3 regions of the Bacillus sp. SH7-1 genome follow, and region 2 is predicted to be linked to each of the others. Evidence: riboswitches for the same ligand, from Rfam matches in the RefSeq annotation. Region 2 holds a riboswitch; each other region holds the start of a gene.
What was found. Region 2 has a riboswitch for lysine ahead of DN390_RS08690 (amino acid permease). Riboswitches for the same ligand answer to the same signal wherever they lie in the genome.
Positions count from the first base shown of each region.

Region 1: another riboswitch for lysine. It lies ahead of DN390_RS05665 (amino acid permease); the one in region 2 lies ahead of DN390_RS08690 (amino acid permease).
Region 3: another riboswitch for lysine. It lies ahead of DN390_RS02645 (aspartate kinase); the one in region 2 lies ahead of DN390_RS08690 (amino acid permease).

Region 1 is NZ_QNUD01000006.1:22,566-25,858, reverse strand. It holds gene DN390_RS05670 (ABC transporter permease) at 1-38, opposite strand, end outside; gene DN390_RS05665 (amino acid permease) at 99-1,523, opposite strand; lysine riboswitch at 1,671-1,852, opposite strand; gene racE (glutamate racemase) at 2,053-2,883, shown strand; gene DN390_RS05655 (DUF3626 domain-containing protein) at 2,993-3,293, shown strand, end outside.
Region 2 is NZ_QNUD01000007.1:473,286-476,578, reverse strand. It holds gene DN390_RS08700 (sulfite exporter TauE/SafE family protein) at 1-591, shown strand, start outside; gene DN390_RS08695 (GNAT family N-acetyltransferase) at 632-1,081, opposite strand; lysine riboswitch at 1,467-1,659, shown strand; gene DN390_RS08690 (amino acid permease) at 1,772-3,238, shown strand.
Region 3 is NZ_QNUD01000004.1:5,182-8,474, reverse strand. It holds gene DN390_RS02645 (aspartate kinase) at 1-1,164, opposite strand, end outside; lysine riboswitch at 1,364-1,550, opposite strand; gene DN390_RS02635 (DoxX-like family protein) at 1,742-2,650, shown strand; gene DN390_RS02630 (DUF4166 domain-containing protein) at 2,654-3,265, shown strand; gene DN390_RS02625 (YndJ family protein) at 3,271-3,293, shown strand, end outside.

The DNA.
Region 1 (3,293 bases), on a different contig from region 2:
TGTTGGAAGCGGCTGCTCCATAGTGATTCGATTGACATGTTTTTCACCTCTTTGTTCTATTATATATGTTTTGCAAAAGAAAAAACGAGCAAATTGCGTTATGCAACTTGCCCGTTTTTCTTTTCGTTATTTTTTTTCTGATCACGATTCATTAATGGATAGAAGGCAAAACCGATTACGAATAAACCAATTCCGAGAAGGAATGTTTTTATATCGGATGCACCGGTTTTAATAACCCATAGTGCGTAACAAAGTGCGATCACTGCGACTATACCATCTGTAATTCTTGCCCGCATTTCATTTTTATACGTTTCACCAGTTGCGACTAGTTTTAACTGGAAGATCGGTGAAACGAGATATGGAATGAGGTAGGCCAGTGTTGATACGGTAATAACGAATGTATAAGCTTCCGCAATGGTTCCTGATAATGTTGAGAATAGGAACACTTGCGACATAATGTTTGTTAATCGTAATGAGTAAATTGGACTTCCTTTTTTATTTGTTTTCGTGAAGAAGGAAGGGAAGAAACCTTCTTTTGCTGCTTGATAAGGTACTTCTGAGCTTAATAAAATCCAGCCTAAGATCGAACCGAATAGGGAAGTAAGAGCAAGTAGTGCCATCAGTTTCCCGCCGCCGTGACCCATTGCAGCATTTAATGCATCTGCTAATGGACGTTCAGAAGCTTGTAATGTATCAACGTGAAGGACACCCATTGTTAAAATTGTAATTCCTAAGTAAATCGCAACTGTAATAAGTAATCCAGCAACTGTTGCGCGTTTTACCGTTTTTGGAGAAACAGCACGGTTTGATAAAAGAACCGCTGATTCAATTCCGATAAATGCCCAAAGTGTTGTAAGAGCAGCTAAGTTTACTTGTGAAAGAAGACCGTGTGATACACCTGATTTATCGATCATCGGTGTGTACCATTGTCCAAACTTAGAAGCTTCGAATGCAAATAACGTAACGACGATGAATAAAAGGAATCCAGTTACTTTCGTTGTTGTTGCTAAGAAGTTTAGCTTTCCAGCTCCGCTTACACCGTTAGTTAATATAATATGAGTTCCCCAAAGTAAGATGGAACAAATCGTAAATGTAATTAGTTTTCCGACTTCTATGTTAAACGAACCGATTGAAAATAGTAGTCGTGTATCTTTCATAATTGGGAAGAAGAGTGATAAATATCCCGCAAATGATGTAATGATGGCAACGTTACTTGCCCAGTTTGCAACCCAATATCCCCATACCATACTGAAACCAGCCATTTTTTTCTTTTTTGGTGTTGAGAATAAGGCATATGCATGACTTTGTGGTCCTGTCGTTAAATCAGGACGACGAATTGCTAAATTACCGAAAACAAGAGCTAGCATTAAAACACCAAACCCTGTTGTTAACCAAGCTAAAGTGACACCGAGAGGGCTTGCTGTTTGTGCCAACGTACTTGGCACCATGAAAATACCAGCGCCAACCATGTTACCGACAACGAAAGCTGTGAGTACCCAAAAGCCCCATTTTTTTTGTTGCATAGAAAATACCTCCAAAGTTAGTATAACCAAGTCAAGCGAGGAGATATGTATGTCTTCCTGAGTCAGGAAGAGAAGTCCCAAACAAAACAAAAAAAGCACGTAATTTGCCGCTACATGCTTTCTATCTTATAAGAAACCCACGACATACCTCTCGATAGCTCTCCACAAACGAAACGTTTGTGACAGTTCTGCACTTATTAAATGCAGACCCAGCAAGTGTGCATGGTGGACACAACTTACTTCGGCAACCATTCCTTTCTCATTCCTTCATCAATGCCACTACATCTCCGGAAATGATACTCTTAATAATTGCAACCTCTACCTCACCGAGATACGAATGAGGATTTAAATATTAAATTAACGTATTTAAGAGTAACAAATGAATTTTTATACGTCAATGGATATAGTAATAATCAGATTATAGAGAAGAGTTTGTGATTAAAAGTATGAGGGATTATTATGTAATATTGAATTTTCATAATATAATAAATGTTATTAGCGCTAGATGATTGAAAAGGGGATGAAGTATATGTCTGTATGTCATAAACATTCAGTAATAGGTGTGTTAGATTCGGGAGTTGGGGGATTAACAGTTGCGAGCGAAATTATAAGACAATTGCCTAAAGAGAGCATTTATTATATTGGTGATAATGAGCGTTGTCCGTATGGGCCAAGAAGTGTAGAAGAGGTACAATCTTTCGTATTTGAAATGGTTGAGTTCCTCAAACAGTTTCCGTTAAAAGCTCTAGTTGTAGCATGTAATACTGCTGCAGCTGCTGCATTGGCTGCGTTGCAAGAAGCACTTTCTATTCCGGTTATTGGCGTTATACATCCGGGAGCAAGAGCGGCTATTAAAGTGACGAAGAAAGGGAAAATCGGAGTAATTGGAACTGTAGGTACGATAAAATCTAATATGTACGAAAAAGCATTACATGAGCTTGATACATATTTGAAAGTGCATAGTCACGCGTGCCCGACTTTAGCTACAGTTGTAGAAAATCAATTAGAAGATACAGCATATGTAACGCAGCAAGTGAAACAAGCTTTACTGCCATTAACGAAAGAAGATATAGATACGTTAATTCTTGGGTGTACGCATTATCCACTTTTAGAGTCTTATATAAAAGAGGAACTAGGAGAGGGTGTAACGATTATTAGTTCTGCAGAAGAAACAGCGATAGAGTTAAGCACAATTTTACAGCACAAAGGAATTCTGGCTGACAATTTGAATCCTAAGCATCGATTTTTTACAACAGGCTCTGTTTCATCATTTGAACATATTGCTGAGCGATGGCTAGGGTATCAAATTTTTGTAGAATGTGTACATTTGCCGATGAAAAATGCGTGTATGTATAATTAGGATGTATTAAATTACTTTTTTAATAAATCAGGTTCGTTTCATAAGAAGGAAAGAATAAGCTTTTAATTGAAGTGTTTAAGGGCAGTTCAATTAAAGGGGAGATTGGATTATGGAATTATCAAGATCTCAATTATTTGCTTTAGAGTATATTTCAAAATATGCAGAGAACGAAAAACGTGAGGCGAAAGCAACAATTAATCATATACTTAACATGTCTAATATTACAGAGGAAATATTTGAAGAAGCTGTCGCTAATTTAAAATCTCATGCAAGGATTGCTTTACACTTTCATCCAGACAGACTAGATTCGAATATGAAAAGTGTTGCTGAAGCACTGTTTGAGCAAGGAGTATATAAAAGTCAGTTTGAAACATTGCTATCTAATGGAAGCGTATCTGCTTATCCTGGTG
Region 2 (3,293 bases):
GTATTTTTATTTACTTTAGGGGTTTATATTTTATTACGATTCATCATTCAAAAACAAATTGTTACTTCCAAAAAGCGCATGTCTGCCAAACAACTTGTGCCACTCGGCTTATTCGCTGGATTCGTCGATTCAACTGGTGGCGGTGGCTGGGGTCCAATTACGACACCTGTACTGCTAGCAAGAGGAAATGAAGCTAGAAAAGTTATTGGATCTGTAGATACGAGTGAGTTTCCTGTTTCACTCGCTGCAACAATTGGTTTCTTCATCTCACTTGGCTGGGAACAAGTAAGCTGGGTTTGGGTATTCGCCTTAATGCTTGGCGGTATTGTCGCAGCTCCAATTGCCGCATGGTTAGTACGTATCGTTCCACCTCATTTACTTGGGGTATTAGTTGGTGGCCTTATTATCTTTACGAATATTCGTACACTACTTACAACATTTAAAGTGGATCCAACTATTATTTCACTTTCTTACGTGGCAGTTGGTCTTGTCGTTATTATTTCTATTTTCATTGCTGTCCGTAATCATTCCAATCGTTCTAACGCATCAACAGGCGGCTATCCGAAAGATCAAAAACAAATGCTACCATAATGATAAAAAATACCGCTCGAACTATATCGAGCGGTATTTTTTATTTTTCTATTTTCCAATTAATCATCGTATCTGTTGTATCTACTCTCTTCATATGTAATTTCTCTAATACACGAATTGAACTACCATTTTCAAAGAGTGTCTCCGCAATAATTGTATCTACCTTTCCTGTCTGGAAAGCCCACTTTATTAATTCATCTACAGATTCTGTAGCATACCCTTTATTCCAATATTTCTCAATAAAACCGTAACCAATTTCTACTGTACGTTTCTCGTTCGGTTTCCCTTTAAATCCTATATCCCCTAGTACGATGTTATCTTCTTTTCGAATGACATACCACGCACCCCACGGTAATAAATCCTTATCTTGTTTTATATTTTCTACATGCCCTGCAATATGCGGGCCGCTATTGTATCCTTGATTCTTCGCAATCTGAACCCATTCTTCCGTACACGGGATAATATGTAATCTTTCTGTTTTTAATTTCATAACGATGTCCCCTTTTTAATTAAACAGTACTTCAATTTTACTACAAAAAGAAAGAATATTCACTCTTTTTATTTACACATATGTTTTTTCTTTAGAACAAAATAAAAGAAGTGATACCCTTCAAACGTTATGTCGAATTATATTTTCTGAATTTTCTTTTAATTTTAAAGGGTTTTTCAATATTTTTTGCGAAACATTTGTATAACAATTTTTTCTTTGCTTATTGCTACATAATAGTAGGTTCGGGTGGAGTTATGCAAGCGTTTCCTATACAATAACCGATATTTTTTGACTTTTTCTAACAAAATCCCTTGCAATATATTCAGAAACTCATTACAATTGCCATATATTAAATATCTTAGCAATATATAAATCCTCATCAATCCGATGAGGTAGAGGTTGCGACTTTTAAGAGTAAAACGGACGAGACACAGAGAATGTCACTGACTCCGTTTGAAAGGAAAAGTTGCCGAAGTTTGTATTTCTTCTCTGGAAGTATGAGCTGGGGCTGTCTCCGAAAGGAACAGAACTGTCACGTTTACAAAATTACCGTGTAAACGTGGGGTGCTATCTTAACGGAAGGGTATGATGGGGTGGTTATTTGTGAAACGTTCCGCCTAATTCCTTTGGCGGTTTTTTGTATTTTTCTCCCCCGCTCCTTCCTAACCTACAAGAAAAGGAGTGTTGAACATGAATAGCGCAACAAATCAATCTACCTCTAAAACGCAAACTACACAAGGACAAGGTGAATTAAAACGCGGATTAAAATCTCGTCACCTTACGATGATTTCTCTCGGTGGTACAATCGGTACCGGACTATTTCTTGCCAGCGGTGGTGTAATCCATTCAGCTGGTCCTGGCGGTGCACTAATCGCATACGCCGCAATTGGAATTATGGTGTATTTCTTAATGACAAGCTTAGCTGAACTTGCAGCTTACATGCCTGTTACTGGATCTTTTAGCACGTATGCAACAAAATTTGTTGATCCATCACTTGGCTTTGCACTTGGATGGAACTATTGGTATAACTGGGCGATTACAATTGCGGCAGAACTAGCGGCCGTAACATTAATTATGAAATTTTGGTTCCCTGATACCCCTTCCCTCATTTGGAGTGGATTATGCTTAGCTATTATTTTTCTCTTAAACTATTTATCTGTTAAAGGTTTTGGTGAATCTGAATATTGGTTCGCACTTATTAAAGTAGTTACTATTATTATCTTCTTAGTTGTCGGCTTCATGATGATTTTTGGAATTATGGGCGGCGAATCTGTCGGCTTTAAAAACTTCACTGTTGCAGATGCTCCATTTAACGGCGGTATCATGGCAATTATCGGTGTATTTATGGCTGCTGGTTTCTCCTTCCAAGGAACTGAATTATTAGGTGTAGCTGCTGGTGAAACGTCTGATCCAGAACGCAATATCCCAAAAGCAATTCGTTCGATCTTTTGGCGCATTCTTTTATTCTATATCCTTGCAATTCTCGTTATCGGTTTATTAATTCCTTATACAACTGAAAGTCTTGCAGCAAGTGATGTTACAGTAAGTCCATTTACACTTGTATTTGAAAAAGCGGGCGTTGCCTTTGCTGCTTCTGTTATGAACGCTGTTATTTTAACGGCAGTTTTATCTGCTGGTAACTCTGGCATGTACGCATCAACTCGTATGCTTTGGGATTTAGCTCGTCAAGGAAAAGCACCGAAGTTTTTAGGTAAATTAGATAGCCGTGGTGTACCTGTTAACGCTCTAATCGCAACATCAGTAGTTGGTAGCGTCGCTTTCATCGCTTCTTTATTCGGTGACGGTGTTGTATATATTTGGTTATTAAACGCTTCTGGTATGTCTGGCTTTATCGCATGGGTTGGTATTGCAATTAGTCATTACCGCTTCCGTAAAGCATATATCGCACAAGGAAAAGATTTAAAAGACTTACCATATAGAGCAAAATGGTTCCCATTCGGTCCAATCTTCGCATTTACACTTTGCGTCATCGTAATTTTAGGACAAAACTACGGCGCATTTATGGGTGAATCAATCGATTGGAACGGCGTACTCGTTTCTTACATCGGTTTACCGCTCTTCTTAGTACTATGGTTAGGATATAAATTTACAAAGAAAACAAAAGTGATTCCACTTGATAAATGTGAACTAAAATAAAGTAGAGCGAGCAAACAATTTTGTTTGCTCGTTTTTTTTACAATTCTCTTTACTT
Region 3 (3,293 bases), on a different contig from region 2:
TACTAAATGAAGGCGGTCAATAACGACAGAAACTTTAATTTCTGATGTACTTACCATTTTAATATGAATATCTTCTTCTTTTAAAGTAGTGAACATATTTGCAGCAACACCTGGATTAGAGACCATACCAGATCCTACAATTGATACTTTTGCTAAATGGTTTTCATGTTCTACTGATACATAGTGAAGTGCTTCTTGGTTTTGTTCCAACACTTCTAATGTTTCTCTTAAATCATTAGAGTGGATGGAGAAGGAGAGATGCACAGTTCCTTCATTTGTAATACTTTGAATGATGATGTCTACATTAATATGTGCTGCTGCTAATGTAGAGAAAACAGTGGAAAGCGAGCCTTGTTCTAGTCCTTTAATTGTGACACGTGTAATATTATCTTCAAATGCAATACCTTTAACGATTGATTGTTGTTCCATGTTACATTCTCCTTTTACAATTGTTCCGTTTTCTTGTTCCATACTTGAGCGAACTTCTAAAATGACATTATGATTTTTAGCAAATTCAACAGCACGTGGATGTAATACACCAGCACCGAGGTTTGCAAGTTCTAACATTTCGTCATAAGAAATTTCATCTAATTTGTAAGCATCTTTTACAACTCGTGGATCCGTCGTATATACGCCGGTCACATCTGTGTAAATATCACATTTTTTTGCGTTTAATGCTGCTGCTAATGCGACAGCGGTCGTATCAGAACCACCGCGTCCGAGTGTCGTAATTTCATGATCTTCACTGATTCCTTGGAACCCAGCTACAATAACAATCGTGCCTTTAGTAAGATAAGACTGAATTCGATCCGTATTAATTTCAGTAATCCGTGCACTACTATGTACAGATTCTGTCGTAATACCAGCTTGCCATCCTGTTAATGAAATCGCGTTATAACCTTTCGCTTGTAGTGCCATCGTTAATAATGAAATAGTCACTTGCTCTCCTGTTGATAGAAGCATATCCATTTCGCGTTTACTCGGATTTTCTGTAATCGCGTTAGCAAGTGAGACAAGTTCATCTGTACTTTTTCCCATTGCTGAAACGACAGTGACGATACTATGTCCTCGTTCATATTCTTCAATAATTAAATTGGCTACATGTTGAATGCGCTCAACGCTTCCGACAGAAGTACCACCAAATTTTTGTACAATCGTTTCCATTACGAATTCCTTCTTTCATCCATTTTTAAGAAAAGATTAGGACATATATAAATCCCAATATTCCTGTAGTTACCAGAGAAAAACAAAAAACACCATCTCAAATAAGTGAGGATGGTGCTGTTACAGGAAAAGGGAAACAGAAAACGGAGCTAATAAAAAAACCGCCAAAAAAGGAATACCATAAAAATGATATCTCTTTTTTGTAGATAGCTCTTCATACGTACACGTCTGTACATATGACAGTTCTGTTTCTATTCGAAAACAGCCCCAATCGATAAATACAGAGAAATATATCGATTTCGGCAATACTTCCTTTCATCTAATTTCATGGACCTCTCTGTGTCTCCATTAGAATACTCATAAGTATCGCAACCTCTATCTCACGTTTTAGGCGAGAGTGTTTGATTTATGAAGTTGTTGGTAACATTTGTTTTATAATAATTTAAATTTTTCGGGGAAGCAAGTGTTTTATATAAATTTTAAAAATTCTTTCTCTTTACGAAAAAGTTTGTGAAAAAAGTAGCAAAATAAATTCATTGCATGTACATTAAAATTATAGTACATAGGAGGTGGAAGAATGAAGGGGAAAAAGCCTATTTATGTTTCGGCAGAAATGAACACAACAATGGAGAAATTATGGGAATACACGCAAGAACCACATATACATACAGAATGGGATGCTCGCTTTTCTGAAATTTCATATTTAGAGAAAAAAGAAGGAGAACCACAGAAGTTTTTATATAAAACAAAAATCGGATTTGGACTTGAAATAGCTGGAGAAGGTGAATCGATAGGTGAGATAAGAAAAGAAACGGGAGAACGTATTTCTTCTTTAAAATTTTGGACGGATAATAAATTATCTCTTATTCAAATAGGGCGTGGTTATTGGAAGTATACACCGAGTAAAACATACATTCATTTTGAGACGCAATATGATTATGATACGAGGTATGGTCGTATAGGAAATGTAATAGATTCATGTATTTTTCGACCGTTATTAGGCTGGGCGACTGCTTGGAGTTTTGATGCTTTAAAATTATGGTTAGAAAAAGGACTTCATCCTAGGTTGCTAATGAGAAGAACGATGACATATTGGATTGTATGTTTTTTATTTGCATTTGTATGGATGTATCAAGGAATAGTACCGAAACTAGTGTTTACTCATTCAGAAGAAGTAAAAATGCTATCTGTGATGATTGGTTCAACTGCACATAGTATTTTTGCACTTAAAATAATCGGAATATTAGAAATTATTTTTGGTGTCATATGGCTGTTGCCATTTCCAAAAAGAAAAGTATTTATAGTACATATTTTTATGTTAATAGCCTTAACGATAGCGGCAGGCTTTACGAATATCGCAAGCTTTACAGAGTCGTTTAATCCAATTACATTAAACGTTCTACTAATGGGGTTATCGATTGTCGGTTATATAAATAGTTTTGATTTACCAAGTGCAAAAAATTGCAAGAGGAAGAGAAAGGGATAATGTATGGCTAATATTTATGAAAGATTATTAGGGAATTCTTATAAAAGACTTCATCCAAAATTACAGAAACGCTATGAGATTACAGAAGAAAATAGCTTTACTGGAGAAGGAAAGATGGATGAAATTTACGGTGGTTCTTTTTTCGTAAAATTAATATTAAAAATTGCATCGAAGTTTCGAATGTTTTTCTCAGAACGGGGAGAGGGAGTTCCATTTATAATACATAATACAGCTGAACGAGATGAATATGGAAAAGAAATTGTAAAGTGGAATCGTACTTTCTATTTCCATAATAAGAAAAGATATTTTAATGCAGTTATGCAGTTGGATGAAACCGAAAATGAAATTGTAGATTATTTTGGTGAACCACATATACTCGTCTCTACATTAAATTTTCATATTGATGAGTTAGGGGCAATGCATATTTCTTCGAAGAAACAATGGTTTTATATGTTTAGAAGAAAAATCTCTTTACCGAAACTTTTATACGGAGAGGCAAAAATTGTTGAAAGTTATGATGACGAATTACAATGTTTTCGAATTCATGTTCAAGTACGAAATCCGTTAATGGGTTCCCTATTTTCATATAAGGGAACATTTGTGGAAAGGAAATAAATGATATGAAAAATATAATAGTTGGGCT